Regions from separate parts of the Trichococcus shcherbakoviae genome, predicted to be linked through region 1. Evidence: predicted binding sites of a transcription regulator. Region 1 holds the regulator's gene; each other region holds the start of a gene.

Region 1 (5,694 bases):
CATATTTTTTTAGCAAATTAATGATAATAATGATAAAATGAATGAAAAGCCTTTCAAAGCCAAAACAACCAGCCCATAAATGAGGTGACAGTTTGAATCAGAACGAACTCCAACAATTATTCCCTGAAGCCAAGATAACGACCGCGGCCAGTCTCGGGCCCGCTTACTTCACGCTGCCTTTCCAGAACAAATGGCTGCATATACCTGAACACACGCTGAGCGGACGCGAAAAAGCTCTTTTGAAGCAGTTGCTGCTCAATGAGGCCCCGACGACATCCGACATCCCGAAGAATCCTTGGGCCCAGTTTCTGTTAGGCCAGACGACCGAAATTCCGATCGGACTGGCGCAGACCCAACTGCTCCAATTCAGACTCTCGTACCGGGAAGAGGACGCCGGGTCTTTCGATCAGACACTGTGGATCGATGCCTTCAGCCAGACATTGCCGCTTGTCCGCGAATGCTTCTTTTTGAACGGCAAAAGCGGTGTCTTCATTCTCGACAGCCCGGAACCCTACTGCATCGATGAGGAATTGGCGGCGGTGCTTGATATTCTGGATGACGACTTCAGCTTGCGGACCGAGTTGTATCTGGGCCAACGCTGGCCTGTCGACGCCCGCCTGCCGCTCCTTTTCGAGGAGGAAAGGAAAATATTCGCGGCCAGCCGAACGCTCGCCAAAGGCAGCAAGATCATAACGCTTGCCGCCATCGCGCTTCCTTATTTCATTTCGGAAGCAGGAACCCAAAATCCGGTGCTGCAAGCCTTGCAGGCCACGATCGGTTCCATCGACGGCACACACGAACTGATCACAGCCATGTGGCAGAACCAAGGAAACCTGTCGAAAGCGGCAGCCGACCTTTATCTGCACCGCAACACCCTTCAGTACCGGATCGATCGCTTTTTTAATGCGACCGGCTTGGCCTTGAAGAGCATGGACGACCTGGCCTTGGCTTACCTCGCCATCGCTGCAGTAACAGCTCCTCATACCAACTAAAAAGACTGCAGAAATGGGGCTATACCCTATTCCTGCAGTCTTATTCAATTCTTATCTATGAAACTTGTCGCCTACGTTGTCTTTTACATCGCCAGCTTTGTCCTTTAAATCAGAGAATAGGTCCATTGCTGATTCTTTCCAATCGCCTGCTCTGTCCACCACACGCAAGAAGCCGTCGATCTCATCATCCGTCAAATCCTCGATTGCCCGCAAAAATTTTTGGCTGCCTTTCAGATGGTCCTTCACGAAGTTCTTCATGCGTTGACGGTTCAAATAGGAGCCGATCTTGTCCACTGCTTCTTCCTCGTATGCCAAGGCCGCCGCAATTGCCGCAATCGCTGCTGTAGCACCCAAACCGATCAACAATGCCTTTTTAGAATTCTTCATTTTATTAGTTCCCTCCTCTAACTTCCGTAACTATATTTTAGCACAAACGGAAGCGATAACCGAACAATAACACTGTCTCCCAACTGAAGACCTGCTGCTCTTAAGAATTTACCGGCACTTTTTTGTCTTTATTTTCTGCCTTGGCGGGCTTCACTGAGATCCGGATGCTGCCTTTTTGGGCACCAATCGTAACGGTATCGCCGAATTTGATCAAGCCGCTCAGCATTTCTTCACTCAACTTGTCTTCGATCTCTTTTTGAATCGCGCGTCTGATCGGACGTGCGCCGTATTCCGGATCGAAACCGGCTTTTGCGATGACATCGATGGCTGCAGGCGTGATGCGCACATGGATATCGAGATCTTTCAAGCGTTTCACGATGCCGTTCGCCATCAATTTGACGATTTCATGCAACTCGTCTTTCTCCAAGGAGTGGAAGACGATTGTTTCGTCGATACGGTTCAGGAACTCCGGACGGAAGCTGTTCTTCAGCTCTTCGCGGATGCGTTTCTCCATCGCTTTATAATCATGCTTGAGATCTTTCGCCGCGAATCCGACCGATTTTTCATCACGCAAAGCCGTTGCACCCAAGTTGGAAGTCATGATCAAGATCGTGTTGCGGAAATCAACCTTCCGTCCTTTGGAATCTGTCAAATGACCGTCATCGAGCACTTGCAGGAGGATATTAAAGACATCCGGATGGGCTTTTTCAATCTCGTCGAGAAGAATGACCGAGTAGGGTTTCTGTCTGATTTTTTCCGTCAACTGGCCGCCTTCATCATAACCGACATAGCCGGGAGGGGAGCCGATCAGACGACTTGTGCTGTATTTTTCCATGTATTCGGACATGTCCAAACGAACCAAGGCATCCTCTGTCCCGAACATCGCTTCAGCCAGTGTTTTCACCAGCTCAGTCTTGCCGACACCGGTAGGACCCAAGAATAGGAACGAGCCGATTGGGCGATTTGGGTCTTTCAATCCGGAACGTGCACGTCTGATTGCGCGGGCCACTGCACTTACCGCCTCAGATTGGCCGATGACGCGTTCGTGCAGCACTTTTTCCAGCCTCATCAAACGGTCGCTTTCCTTCTGCTCCATCTGGTTGACCGGAATCCCGGTCCACAAAGCCACCACTTCGGCTACGTCGTTTTCGGTCACTTTCAGATCGTAGTGCGTGATTGTTTGGGCTTGTTGTTCCACCATTTTTTGGAATTTCTGCTTCTTCGTCATTTCGCGTTTGCGGATGCGGGCAGCTTTGTCGAAGTCTTGATTCAGGATAGCTTCCTCTTTGTCTTTCGACAACTTCGCGATTTCCAACTCGATTTTCCCGATTGGCGTATCCCCGTGTGTGACATCCAAACGGACTTTCGCAGCGGATTCATCAATCAGATCGATCGCTTTATCCGGCAATCTTCTGGAAGTGATGTAGCGCACGGATAACTGGACAGCTGCTTTCAGCGCCTCATCAGTGATTTCCACGCCATGGTGCTCCTCGTAACGGGAACGCAAGCCACGCATGATCTCAACCGATTCTTCAGGTGTGGGCTCATCGATATGGATAGGTGCGAAACGTCTTTCCAACGCCGCATCTTTTTCGATATATTTTTGGTACTCATCAAGGGTGGTGGCACCGATTGTCTGCAGTTCGCCCCTTGCCAATGCCGGTTTCAGGATATTGGAGGCATCGATTGCCCCTTCCGCTCCGCCTGCACCAATCAAGGTGTGCAACTCATCGATGAACAGAATGACATTGCCGTCATTGTAGATTTCGTCGATGATCTTCTTCATTCTTTCCTCGAATTCACCGCGGTATTTCGTACCTGCAACCAGTGAACCCATATCCAACATCATGATACGTTTGTTCGCCAATGTATCCGGAACATCTCCGGCCACGATTTTCTGTGCCAAACCTTCCACGATGGCGGTCTTGCCGACACCCGGTTCCCCTACCAATACTGGATTGTTCTTCGTTCTGCGGGAAACGATCTGCATGATGCGGCGGACTTCCTTGTCGCGTCCTACAATCGGATCCATCCGGTTTTCCCGTGCCAATTCTGTCAGATTGCGGGCCAAGGAATCCAAAGTCGGCGTTCCTTCTTCCACTTTATCCGTCTTTTTGGCTGAACGCATATCCGGTTTGGTCGGTTGTTTGATGCCCAGTTTCTCATAGAGAGACTTACGCAGCAAATTCGGATCGATCTGCAGGTTTTTGATGATTTTGACTGCCAGAATTTCTTCTTTCAACAAGCCCAATAAAAGGTGTTCAGTTCCTACCAAAGGAACCCCCAATTTGTGCGCTTCATTTGTCGCATACATAATGACTTTTTTAGCCCGAGGAGAAAATGGCAACGGCGCGTTGAAGTCCTCCGTATTCATTTGACCGAAACCGGTCAGATGAACAATCTCTTCGCGGACTCCTTCCTCATCAATGTCGTAGCCACGCAACACTTTTCCGGCAATGCCTTCTTGCTCCCGGACTAGTCCGAGAAGCATATGCTCCGTTCCGATGGATTGATGCTTAAATTTGTGCGCTTCTTCTGTTGCCAACAACAATACTTGGCTGGCTTTATCTGTAAATAATTCATTCATTTTTAACGCCTCCTCTACGGGCTCATCTATTCAAAGCGCAAGCTGTTCAAAAAATTCCTCAACAGCAAGGCTCGTAATCTTTCTTCGTGTTCGCCTGTGTATGGGGCAAGTGACTTATCCAATACCGACAACATCAGGTTTCCTTCGCGTTTCGTGATGATACCGCGACTGTATAGATTTTGGGTTACCGCAAACGCATCTTTCTGGTTGATGCTTTCGCCTACTATAGCGATCAGCTTATCCAACAATTCCGCTTGATCCAGGATTTTCACCTTCATGATGCGTATATAGCCGCCTCCGCCGCGTTTACTTTCGACCGAGTAGCCTTGCTGTTCCGTAAAACGGGTATTGATGACATAGTTGATCTGTGAAGGTACACAATGAAAACGATCTGCCATTTCGTTCCGTCTGATTTCAATCTGCTCTTCTGCATTCAGAATCTTTTTGATATACGCTTCGATGATATCTGACATGTTCTGACCATGCATGGAATGGACGCCTCCCTTCCCCTGACTAATTTTGACTATTATATGTTTATATTATGCTATTCCTACATAACTGTCAAACAGAAAGGGCTATCCGAGGACGTTTGTGGCAAACTAGTCAAGAAAGCTGAAACCCATCCAGACTGCCTGCTACTCCCTCTACAACAGCGTATTCCCCAAACATTTCCAACAGAATTATTTGGAATGTTCCTCATTATATACTTAAAGGGAAAAAACGGCAATATATCAATGAGAAAAGCTGAACGGGTTGGTTCCGCCCTGAAAGAAATTTAGGAAATCGTGCCGACTGAGCATCGTAGAGCGCAATAGGTACGATTTATCTAATTTCCGAAGGGCTAACCCGTGAAGCTGGCCAACGTTAACACAAAAAAATAGACGCAGAAACCATCGGAATGATTTCTGCGTCTATTTTTATTTATCGGGAAGACAGGATTCGAACCTGCGACCCCTTGGTCCCAAACCAAGTGCTCTACCAAGCTGAGCTACTTCCCGGTCATAATTATGTGAAAAATGCACCCAACAGGAGTCGAACCTGTAACCGCTTGATTCGTAGTCAAGTACTCTATCCAATTGAGCTATGGGTGCGTAAGTGCCGAGAATCGGAATCGAACCGATACGGTGATCACTCACCGCAGGATTTTAAGTCCTGTGCGTCTGCCAGTTCCGCCACCCCGGCTAAAAGATAGCCATTAAAATAAAAAAAAGCGGAAGACGGGGTTCGAACCCGCGACCCCCACCTTGGCAAGGTGATGTTCTACCACTGAACTACTTCCGCATTTTTGGATGCCGGCTAAAGGATTTGAACCCTCGACCCTCTGATTACAAATCAGATGCTCTACCAACTGAGCTAAGCCGGCGTCTCGGTATATTCAATTGTTCCATCATTATCGCAAGAATGATGAATGAGTTATGCAGGGCTCGAACCTGCGACCCTCTGATTAAAAGTCAGATGCTCTACCAACTGAGCTAATAACTCATGAATGGAGGTTGACGGGATCGAACCGCCGACATTCTGCTTGTAAGGCAGACGCTCTCCCAGCTGAGCTAAACCTCCATAATATAAATGCGCGGCAACGTCCTACTCTCACAAAGGGAAACCCTTCACTACAATCGGCGCTAAGAAGCTTAACTTCTGTGTTCGAGATGGGAACAGGTGTGACCTTCTTGCCATCGTCACCGCACATTTTTCAAGAGAACGTTGTTCTCTCAAAACTGAATCTAC
Region 2 (5,694 bases), 1.1 Mb from region 1:
GATACTGGTCAAACGGATTATATTTTCTTCAGCTTCGTCAGCTTTCGGGTCGGTTGTGGTAAAAATGATGACCTCATGACCTTCTGCCTCCAATTCCTCTTTCAAGGTGCGGATTGAAGTGGATACCCCGCTCACTTGAGGAAAATACGAATCTGTAAACATGCCTATTCTCATGATTTCACCTCGAAAAAATCCCATCAAATTTATAATTGCTCAATATATTCAGTATATAGAACATTCTGATATTTGTCACTCATCCCGCAGACCTACTTTTCAAAATATATCCGCCCGAAACGGGATGAGCATATAACGGACTGTATATCCATGATCGGTTTGAAATCGCAGGCACACAAAAAGGCCAGGCATGCAAGCATGCCCGGCCTTTTTAACCTGAATCGGCTTAGTCTACTAATTTAGCTTTCATTTCTTCAACCAATGCAATGACTTCTTCAACAGTCGTACATTCATTGATCGCTTTGTCCGCTAGTTTTTCCATTTCTTTGGAATCCAAGCGTTTCATCAAGCTGCGTGTTTTCAGGACGCTGGATGCGCTCATGGAGAACTCATCCAAACCAAGACCTACCAACAACGGAACCGCTGTTTGATCGCCGGCCATCTCGCCACACATACCAGTCCATTTGCCTTCAGCATGAGAAGCATCGATAACATGCTTGATCAGCGTAAGGATAGCTGGGTTGTATGGTTGATACAAGTACGAAACTTGTTGGTTCATGCGGTCTGCCGCCATTGTGTATTGGATCAAGTCATTTGTTCCGATACTGAAGAAATCTACTTCTTTAGCGAATTGATGAGCTAAAACAGCTGCTGCTGGGATTTCGATCATGATACCTACTTGGATATCATCAGCGACTTCTACGCCATCGGCTAATAGATTCGCTTTTTCTTCATCCAACATCGCTTTTGCAGCTCTGAATTCGTTCAGAGTCGAAATCATCGGGAACATGATGCGCAATTTACCGTAAACGGAAGCACGCAACAATGCACGCAATTGTGTACGGAACATTTCTGGCTCAGCCAAACAAATACGGATTGCACGGTAACCCAAGAATGGATTCATTTCTTTCGGCAATTCCAAATAAGGCAATTCTTTGTCCCCACCGATGTCCATTGTACGAACTACGACAGGTTTGCCTTCCATGCCTTCCAAAACAGTTTTATAAGCATCGAATTGCTCATCTTCTGTCGGGAAGTCCGAAGAATCCATGTACAGGAATTCAGTACGATATAGACCTACTGCTTCAGCGCCGTTGGCGATAACGCCTTCCAAATCTTTAGGCGTTCCGATATTGGCTGCCAATTCGATGTGTTTACCGTCTGCTGTCACTGTATCTGCATTCTTCAGTTTGTGCCATTCAGCTTGCATCGCAGAGAACTCTTCAGCTTTCTTCTTGTATGCAGCTAATGTTTCTTCATCAGGATTGATGAAGACGTCGCCGTCCAAACCATCCAAAATGATGATATCGCCATCTTTGACGATTTGTGTGATTTCTTTTGAACCTACGATTGCAGGAATCTCCAAAGAACGGGCCATGATTGCGCTGTGGGATGTGCGTCCACCGATGTCGGTAACGAATCCTTTTACATAATCACGGTTCAATTGAGCAGTATCACTAGGAGTCAAATCTTTTGCAACGACGATCACTTCTTCAGTGATTGACGATGGGTTAGGGATTTTGACGCCCAACAAGTGGCTCAATACACGCTCCGTAACGTCGCGGATATCCGCAGCACGTTCTTGCATGTATGGATTGTCTTCCATCGCTTCGAACATACCGATGAACATGCCGGCAACATCAGAAAGTGCTGATTCAGCATTCACACCGTTGTCGCGGATGTTGGAGTTCATTGATCCAATCATTTCTGGATCGGATAATACCATTAAATGTGCATCAAAAACTTGTGCTTCTTCTTCGCCAAGTGACACTGCCGCTTTGTCTCTGATTGCACTTACCTCTGATTTAGCGGTTTCAAAGCTTTGCAAAAGGCGAGCAATTTCGCCTTCTGAATCTTCCACTTTACGCTTCTCAAAGGATAGATCCGGTTCAGTAAGCAAATACGCTTTCGCGATTGCAATACCGTCACTAGCTGCTATTCCTTGTAAGTGGTTTTTCATATTACTCTGCTAGCCCTTCTTTTACCATTGTTTCAGTGATTCCAGCCATAGCGTCTGCTTCGTCCGGACCTTCTGCAGTGATGACAACATCAGCGCCTTGGCCTACGCCTAATGACATTACACCCATGATGGATTTTAAGTTAACTGATTTACCTTTGTATTCTAAATTGATATCTGAATTAAATTTGCTTGCAGTTTGCACCAATAAAGTTGCTGGACGTGCGTGAATCCCTGTTTCTGCGATTACGTGATATTCTTTTCTTTCCATGTCATAAACCCCTTTTGAGATGTATTTATTTAAGGTATTTTTAATACGTTTCCATTATAACAGAAAAATGGAAACACGGACTAAAAATAACCCTTTCATTGAATAAGATTACCATCTTTCGCTTTATACTACAACTGTTTTAACCAGATTCGTTCAAATTTTTGTCATAATTGCCGAAATGCCACTAATTTAATACAACCATTCCGTTAGGCTGAATGGCGTCCCGCTATAAAATTTTCGTTTCGTTTCAAGGCAAACTACTTGAAAGTCAAAATAGGTCAATGTATAATGGGATCATAAGGTCAGAGTTGGTCAGGATACCTTCTCACGAGAATTCCTTAGCCGTTACTACTATAATATACATGTAGCTATGATCCACATAGAAAGGAAGATTGCCATGCTTTGTCAAAATTGCGAAAAAAACCAAGCTTCCATTCATCTGTATGCCAGCGTGAATGGACAAAGACGCCAAATCGACTTATGCCAGAGTTGCTATCAAGAATTCAAAGCCGCTCAATCGCAACAAAACAATCCGAATCCAAGATCCCAAGGCCCTGTAGACCCTTTTTCTTTCGGTAATCTGGATTCCTTCTTCAAGAAAATGCAGCAAAACCAAGAACAGAATTTCCAACAGCCTCCTGCCCCTGAATCTGCCCGTGGAGGAAAAGGCGGCGGCAAAGGCGGCTTGCTGGACGAATACGGCATCAACCTGACGCAATTGGCCCGCGATGGCGGCATCGATCCTGTCATCGGAAGAGACAGTGAAATCGCACGCGTCATCGAAATCCTGAATCGCCGCACGAAAAACAATCCGGTACTCACAGGCGAGGCTGGAGTCGGCAAAACAGCTGTGGTGGAAGGCCTTGCCCAAAAAATCGTGGACGGTGATGTTCCTCAGAAATTGCTGGACAAAGAAGTGATCCGCTTGGATGTCGTCTCACTCGTCCAAGGAACCGGCATCCGCGGCCAATTCGAGGAACGGATGCAGAAATTGATGGATGAAATCCGTGCAAACAAACAAATCATCCTCTTCATCGATGAAATCCATGAAATCGTCGGGGCAGGAAACGCTGAGGGAAGCATGGATGCAGGCAATATCCTGAAGCCCGCCCTTGCGAGAGGCGAACTGCAATTGGTCGGCGCCACGACGCTGAATGAGTACCGCAGAATCGAAAAAGACGCTGCTTTGGAACGCCGATTCCAGCCCGTCCGGGTGAATGAACCGACACCTGAACAGACTTTGATCATTCTCCAAGGCATCCGTCCGAAATACGAAGATTATCATCACGTCAAATATTCGGATAAAGCACTGGAAGCGGCTGTCAAATTATCGCACCGCTATATCCAGGATCGCTTCCTTCCGGACAAAGCCATCGACTTGCTCGATGAGTCCGGATCCAAAAAGAACCTGACCATTAAGCCCATCGATCCGCAACAGATCGAGGAACGCATCGAAGCGGCGGAACAGGAAAAACAAGCAGCCCTGCATGCGGAAGATTACGAAAAAGCTGCCTATTATCGCGATCAGATCACCAATCTGAACAAGATGAAACAGAATCCGACGCCGGCCGATGGCGATCCCGTCGTCACGGAACAGGATATCCAAAAGATTATTGAGATCAAAACAAATATTCCGGTAGGTGAGTTACTTGAAAAAGAACAAACGCAATTGAGGAATCTTGATAGCGATCTGAAGAAAAATGTCATCGGCCAGGACGAAGCCATCGACAAAGTATCCAAAGCGATCCGCAGAAACCGGATCGGATTAAGCCGCAAAAACCGCCCGATCGGCTCCTTCTTGTTTGTGGGACCTACCGGTGTCGGCAAGACCGAATTGGCCAAACAGTTGGCGATCGAAATGTTCGGGACCGAGGATGCGATTATCCGCTTCGATATGAGCGAATACATGGAAAAACACGCCGTCTCCAAATTGATCGGTTCGCCTCCTGGGTACATCGGCTACGACGAAGCCGGCCAATTGACCGAGCGTGTCCGCCGCAGTCCCTACAGCATTCTGCTTCTCGATGAAGTCGAAAAAGCCCACCCGGACGTGATGCATCTCTTCCTGCAGATCCTTGATGACGGCCGCCTGACGGACTCCCAAGGCAGAACCGTCAGCTTCAAGGACACCATCATCATCATGACCAGCAACGCCGGCACAGGCGTCCAGGAAGCAAGTGTAGGTTTCGGCGCAGCCATGAAAGGCAAGACGCATTCCATCCTGAATCGCTTGAGCGATTACTTCAAACCTGAATTCATCAACCGCTTCGATGCGATCGTCGAGTTCAACCAATTGTCCAAAGAGAATTTGAGCAGCATCGTCACGCTTATGTTGGATGACGTCAACGAATTGCTTAAGGATAAAGAAATCAGCGTTACTGTCTCACAGAAAGCAAAAAACCGCCTCATCGATCTGGGCTATGACCCAAGCATGGGTGCACGTCCACTGCGCCGTGTCATCCAGGATCAGATTGAGGACCAGGTAGCCGAATTCTACTTGGATAATCCTAAAATCAAAGATTTATTTGTCGACGCAGATGAAGAAGGCAATCTGATGGTCGTCAGCAAAGTCGAACGCACAGAAACAACGGTATCTGAATAAGATACGCTTTCGCAAAGGCAAGAGTTCATGAATGGACTCTTGCCTTTTTCTTTTGAAAGGCAATGAAAATTATTCATTTATTTCTTTACCCTTTAAATAAATCAACAGTTGTTATATAATTATTCTATAAACAGCCAACCTAAGTTAGGGGTGTTCGTCCATGAAATTGATCGATGTTACAAATAGCCACGCTGATCTTGTACGTGAGCAATTGGCCAACACCGATGCTCAATTTGTCAAAGTGTATTCTTTGGGACAAACTACAGTCATCTTTACCGGTGCCGCAACACATGAGGATGTCATCATCCTCAACAAAAATCGTCGCGTAAAACAAAGCGAAATCGACTTTGTGCTGACGAAATTGTTGCACCTTACCGTTGACGATGTGGAAGTTATGCCTGGTCATAACTTCGTGGAGCTATCTCATCTGAAATGATTGACATTTTCTGCACTCGAAAAAAACTCTTCTTAACGCAAAACGCACACTGCTTTTTCGGCAATGTGCGTTTTTTGTTTTGTTTTTTGTTTTGTTCAAATCAAAGCAAAGCTGTCAATTTGACTTCCGGATATTTATCCTCGAACCAGCGCATAGCAAATTGGTTTTCGAAAAGGAATACGGGGTTGCCGAAACGGTCGCGGCACAATAAGTTACGGCTTGAGGACATGTTCGGATCCAGATCATCCGAATCG
Region 3 (5,694 bases), 1.3 Mb from region 1:
AATTTGTTGGCGACGCAAATCACTTCGAAGGATACGCTGTCGGAAAATCCTACTTCCATGAATGTGTTTTCGGACGAACGGAATTTGGAAGCCATCCGGGATCGGATTTTGGCGCGTTATGGGAATTCCATCGAAATCCGGACGTGGGGTGGCACGATGCCCTGCCTTGAAATCGTCTCCGCCGGCGTCCAAAAAGCACTTGGCGTTGAAGTGGTCGCGAATAACTACGGCATCAAGCGGGAAGATATTCTTGCCTTCGGTGACGAGGACAATGATATGGAAATGATCCGCTATGCTGGTCATGGTGTCGTCATGCAGAATGGGATCACGGCATTAAAGAAGATTGCCGACGATGTAACGACGCATACGAATCATGATGACGGTTTGGCAATCTATCTGGAAAAATATTTTTGCCTATAGCAGCAGATCAGAGCTGAAAAAGAGGGATCCAATTGATCGTAATCGAAAGAAAAATCATTCATAATATACCGATTCTGGAAATCGTTGAAGAAGCTAAGAAAAATGAGGCCATTCCGCTCGCATTCTTTTATCATGGCATCACGAACCAAAAAGAGCGAGGCCTGGAGCCCGGTTATGCGTTAGCCAGCAACGGTATGCGGGTGGTCATCCCCGATGCCTATCGCCATGGTGAACGCAAAGATGAAGCCTATGCTGGCGAACCGGCGGCAGAATTCTGGTCGGTCGTCCTGCAAAACATCAAAGAACTTCCCGATATTGTAGCGGTCTACGTTGAAGCGGGGTTGGCAAAAAGGGAAAAAGTCTCGGTCACAGGCCTTTCGATGGGAGGCATCACGGCCTGCATCGCCTTGACGCAATACCCTTGGATCCATTCGGCAGCCTGTCTGATGGGCAGCCCGGATCCGATCGGTTTGTCCCATTGGGCATTGAAGTCCCGTTGGGTGGAGGGCCTACCGCCGATTGATGATGAGAAAGTCAATGCCTTGATGGCGCCATTTGAAAGCCTGAGCCTCAAAGAACATCCGGAAGCGCTCGTGGACACGCCGTTTTATATCTGGCATGGCACAGCCGATGAAAGTGTTCCATACCAACAGATGGCTCAGTTCGTCAGCTCAATCAGTGGGGAAGCTTTTGCGGATAATATTTGCTTCCGGTCAACAGAGGGGGCCGGGCATAAGGTTCCTTACGCTATTTTTGAGGAAATGGCTGCATTTTTGGGGAACGTATATTAGCATTGAATTTCTATGCACAAACTGTTATCATCAAATTAATCCAGAAAGGGTAGAGGTGTATGCAATGACTGAAGAGATAAATCCCCAATTTTCGCAAGAAGAATTGGAAAGCATAAAAGAACGCGTCTTGGCGGCGCTTGAGCAAGTGATAGATCCGGAATTAGGGATAGATATCGTCAATTTGGGTTTGATCTATGAAGTGGAATTGGAACAGGATGGCTTCTGCCTGATCAAAATGACGCTCACAACGATGGGCTGCCCATTGGCGGATGTCATCACCGATGAAATTCATCGTGCGTTGAAAGCTGTTCCTGAAGTAACCGAAACGCAAGTGAAATTGGTATGGTATCCTGCCTGGACGACAGATAGAATGTCCCGCTATGCACGCATCGCGTTAGGAATCCGATGATGAAAAGAACAACAAAGGAAATCACCTTTGTTGTTCTTTTTTTTCGCGTTATAATTTGACCAATTCTGACCATAGTCGTATACTTGTCCTATAAAGCATGAATGCAGTAGAATTTCGAGGAGGTCCTAGCATGGAAATGGAAAAAATGACGACAGCCCTGCAGCAGGCAATAGCAGAAGCGCAACGTATCGCCATGGTGCGCAAGCACCAGACCATCGATGTCGCCCATCTGTGGAAAATATTTCTGCAGCCGGATAGTTTTGCGCGCAATTTTTATATCGATTCAGGGGTGGCGGTCGAGGCATTTGAATCGGCAGTTGACAAGGAACTGGATAAATCAGTGGTGATTGAGGGCACTTCCGTCCAGTATGGGCAAACATTCAGCCAAAATCTGTACAATCTCTTTCTGGAAGCAGACCGCAAGCGGTCGGAGTTGAAGGATGATTTCATCTCCACGGATACGGTGCTTTTGAGCTTGATGACACTGAAAAATCATCCTTTGACCAAATTTCTGGGAAATCAAGGTCTTACGGAAAAAATGATCGCCGAAAAAATCAAGGATATGAGAGGGGGAGAACGCGTGACTTCGCAAAATCAGGAAGATCAATATGAAGCGTTGGAAAAGTATGGCATAGACCTTGTGCAGGCAGTCAGGAGCGGAAAACAAGATCCGGTCATCGGCCGGGACGAAGAAATCAGGGATGTCATCCGCATTTTGTCGCGAAAAACAAAAAATAACCCGATCCTGATCGGTGAACCGGGCGTCGGCAAAACCGCCATCGTGGAAGGTTTGGCCCAACGGATCGTGAAAAAAGACGTGCCGGATAACCTGAAGGACAAAACGATCTTTTCATTGGATATGGGCTCTTTGATTGCGGGAGCCAAATACCGCGGGGAATTCGAGGAACGCCTGAAAGCAGTATTGAAAGAAGTGAAGAAAAGCGACGGCCGCATCATCCTGTTCATTGATGAGATCCATACGATCGTCGGGGCTGGGAAAACCGAGGGGAGTATGGATGCCGGCAATCTGCTGAAACCTATGCTGGCCAGAGGTGAATTGCATTGTATCGGAGCGACCACTCTGGATGAATACCGCCAAAATCTGGAGAAGGACAAGGCCTTGGAGCGGAGATTCCAGAAGGTATTGGTGAAAGAACCCACAGTTGCCGACACAATCAGCATCTTGAGGGGATTGAAGGAACGGTATGAAATCCACCACAGCGTCAATATCCATGATAATGCCCTCGTTGCGGCCGCGACCTTATCCGATCGCTACATCACTGACCGGTTTCTGCCGGATAAGGCAATCGATCTTGTCGATGAGGCATGCGCAAACATAAAAGTGGAAATGAATTCGATGCCCACCGAATTGGATCAAGTGAGCCGCAAACTGATGCAACTCGAGATCGAAGAGGCAGCCCTGAAGAAGGAATCCGACGATCAGAGCAAGAAAAGATTGGCGACTCTGCAAGTCGAGTTGGCCGATCTGCGCGAAGAATCAAATGAATTGCGCATGAAATGGGGCAATGAAAAGGAAGAGGTCGAAAAGCTGCGTGCCAAACGGGAGGACCTGGAGGACGCGCGCAGACAGTTGGAGGATGCGGAAGCCGACTATGACCTGGAACGGGCGGCAGTTTTGCGCCACGGCAGTATCCCGCAGATGGAAAAGGAATTGGCGGCTCTCGAAAAGGAGAATGCAGCCCGGAGAGGTAAAGAAGGCAACCTTGTCCAGGAATCGGTCACCGAAAACGAAATCGCAACAGTTGTGGGACGGATGACCGGCATCCCGGTTACGAAGCTGGTTGAGGGTGAAAGGGACAAACTCCTGAAATTGGAGGAAACGTTGCATAAGCGGGTCATCGGGCAAGAGGAAGCAGTGGAGAGCGTCACGAATGCCGTTCTGCGCTCGCGTGCCGGCTTGCAGTCGCCTAACCGTCCAATCGGGTCTTTCCTGTTCCTGGGGCCTACTGGAGTCGGGAAAACGGAATTGGCGAAAGCCTTGGCGGAAAATCTGTTCGACTCAGATGAACATATGGTCCGACTCGATATGAGCGAATACATGGAAAAATTTTCAGTTTCCCGGCTCATCGGGGCACCCCCTGGCTATGTCGGTTACGAAGAAGGCGGTCAGTTGACGGAAGCGGTCCGCCGAAGCCCTTATACGATCATTCTCTTGGATGAAATCGAGAAGGCGCACCCGGATGTCTTCAACATTCTGTTGCAAGTATTGGATGATGGCCGTTTGACCGATTCGAAAGGGCGCGTGGTCGATTTCAAAAACACTGTCTTGATCATGACCAGCAACATCGGGTCTCAGCTCCTGCTGGAAGGTGTCCAATCCGATGGAACCATCCCGGAAGAGGTGGCCAATGAGGTCATGAAGGTATTGAAAGGGTCGTTCAAGCCTGAATTTTTGAACAGGATCGACGATACCATCCTCTTTACGCCATTAAGCAAAGCGGATGTCAAAAAGATCATCGTCAAAATGGTCAAGGAACTATCCAATCGGCTGGCGGACAAACAGATCCAGCTCGCCGTTTCTGATGAGGTTGCAGCCTGGATAGCGGATAATGCTTACGATCCGATTTACGGCGCTCGGCCGCTCAGAAGATTCATCTCAGCTGAGATCGAGAATCCATTGGCACGCGCCATCATAAAGGGCGATATCCATGAGAATCAGTCGGTGACGGTGACTTTGGTTGGGAATCAAGTTGGATTCCAGACCGTCGATCTTGCTGAATTTCAACAATAATTTGACAAGTCATTTAGCAAAGAGGAAGTCCTGAAAGGGATTTCCTTTTGTTATTTTTGTATTTGCGGTAAAATGATAATATAAATTTTCTTATCTTTATCTTCAAGGATATGACTGTTTATTGTTGCTATCGGAACGAAGCCGAAGGAGGCGTTCATCTTGCTGTTTTTGGTTATCGGATTTCTGTGTCTGGTTTTTATGTTGTTCACTTCGAAGTATTATCTCTTCGGAGCTGCGGCCGTCCTGAGTTTTTTGTTGTATTTCCTGTATTTCGGGAGCGGGAACTGGCTGACTTTGCTACTGTTCCTGTTCGGAATAATGTTGTTGATTGTTGAATTGTTCATACCTGATTTCGGGCTGGTGGGGATCGCGGGTTTCCTGATGGTCGCAGCCGGCCTGTTTTTGAACAATGAACGCATTTTGGAAAGTGTGCTGGATGTCAGTTTAGCAATCATCATTTCCGGTGTGGCGACGTCAGTGCTGTTGAAAAAAGGTTATAAATTCTTGCCGGACCGCAGCAAATTGATTTTGGACACTTCCCTGAATCGGGAGCGCGGGTATTCGTCCAGCAAAGACTATTCCGAATTCTTGGGAATGATAGGCACAGCCACGACGACGCTGCGGCCGGCCGGGAAAGTCGCTATCGGAGGTGTGGTGCTCGACGTAGTCAGTGATGGGAAGATCATATTTGAAGGAAAGCAGATTCAGGTTATCCAGGTTGAAGGGGTCAAAATTACAGTCAAGGAGTTGGATGGAGAATGACAGAAGGATTGATAGGACTCATCTTTATTGCATTGTTTGTCGTACTGTTTTTATCTTTATTTTTCCGTTTTGTGCCGGTTGGTCTATGGATCACGGCTTACTTTTCGGGAGTGAAAGTCAAAATTTCAAATCTGGTCGGCATGCGCTTGCGCCGGGTAATACCTTCTATGATCGTGCAACCGATGATAAAAGCCACAAAAGCGGGACTGATAATTGATATAAATGAATTGGAGGCACATCATCTTGCTGGCGGAGATGTCAATATGGTCATCGATGCGCTGATTGCAGCGCAGCGTGCCGATATCGATTTAGGTTTTGAAAAAGCGGCTGCCATCGATTTGGCCGGTCGTAATGTATTGGAAGCAGTGAAAATGAGCGTTAACCCAAAAGTCATCGAAACACCGATCATCGCGGGTGTCGCCATGAACGGGATAGAAGTGAAAGCCAAAGCAAAAGTAACGGTACGTGCCAACATTGAACGATTGGTCGGTGGTGCTGGCGAAGAAACGATCATCGCCCGTGTCGGCGAGGGGATCGTCACTACCGTCGGCTCTGCAAAG

Evidence for each region. The regulator CtsR, encoded in region 1, represses protease genes until heat stress. The targets are predictions, from matches to a motif close to TTGGTCAAAAAAGGTCAAANA.
Region 2: ACKPBX_RS12370 (ATP-dependent Clp protease ATP-binding subunit) is a predicted target of CtsR. The motif match lies at 2,667-2,687, and genes of this name have one in related genera.
Region 3: clpB (ATP-dependent chaperone ClpB) is a predicted target of CtsR. The motif match lies at 1,673-1,693, and genes of this name have one in related genera.

What each region holds. Positions count from the first base shown of each region.
Region 1 covers NZ_OY762653.1:1,510,780-1,516,473, forward strand. The annotation lists gene ACKPBX_RS07270 (helix-turn-helix domain-containing protein) at 93-992, shown strand; gene ACKPBX_RS07275 (hypothetical protein) at 1,044-1,379, opposite strand; gene ACKPBX_RS07280 (ATP-dependent Clp protease ATP-binding subunit) at 1,480-3,966, opposite strand; gene ACKPBX_RS07285 (CtsR family transcriptional regulator) at 3,993-4,454, opposite strand; tRNA gene ACKPBX_RS07290 (tRNA-Pro) at 4,891-4,964, opposite strand; tRNA gene ACKPBX_RS07295 (tRNA-Arg) at 4,984-5,057, opposite strand; tRNA gene ACKPBX_RS07300 (tRNA-Leu) at 5,063-5,148, opposite strand; tRNA gene ACKPBX_RS07305 (tRNA-Gly) at 5,176-5,247, opposite strand; tRNA gene ACKPBX_RS07310 (tRNA-Thr) at 5,257-5,329, opposite strand; tRNA gene ACKPBX_RS07315 (tRNA-Lys) at 5,376-5,448, opposite strand; tRNA gene ACKPBX_RS07320 (tRNA-Val) at 5,454-5,526, opposite strand; rRNA gene rrf (5S ribosomal RNA) at 5,538-5,653, opposite strand.
Region 2 covers NZ_OY762653.1:2,613,362-2,619,055, reverse strand. The annotation lists gene ACKPBX_RS12385 (glycosyltransferase) at 1-162, opposite strand, end outside; gene ptsP (phosphoenolpyruvate--protein phosphotransferase) at 401-2,134, opposite strand; gene ACKPBX_RS12375 (phosphocarrier protein HPr) at 2,136-2,402, opposite strand; gene ACKPBX_RS12370 (ATP-dependent Clp protease ATP-binding subunit) at 2,800-5,004, shown strand; gene ACKPBX_RS12365 (DUF1827 family protein) at 5,165-5,440, shown strand; gene ACKPBX_RS12360 (peptide chain release factor 3) at 5,541-5,694, opposite strand, start outside.
Region 3 covers NZ_OY762653.1:2,815,396-2,821,089, forward strand. The annotation lists gene ACKPBX_RS13325 (Cof-type HAD-IIB family hydrolase) at 1-420, shown strand, start outside; gene ACKPBX_RS13330 (prolyl oligopeptidase family serine peptidase) at 453-1,211, shown strand; gene ACKPBX_RS13335 (metal-sulfur cluster assembly factor) at 1,276-1,620, shown strand; gene clpB (ATP-dependent chaperone ClpB) at 1,751-4,372, shown strand; gene ACKPBX_RS13345 (NfeD family protein) at 4,532-5,134, shown strand; gene floA (flotillin-like protein FloA) at 5,131-5,694, shown strand, end outside.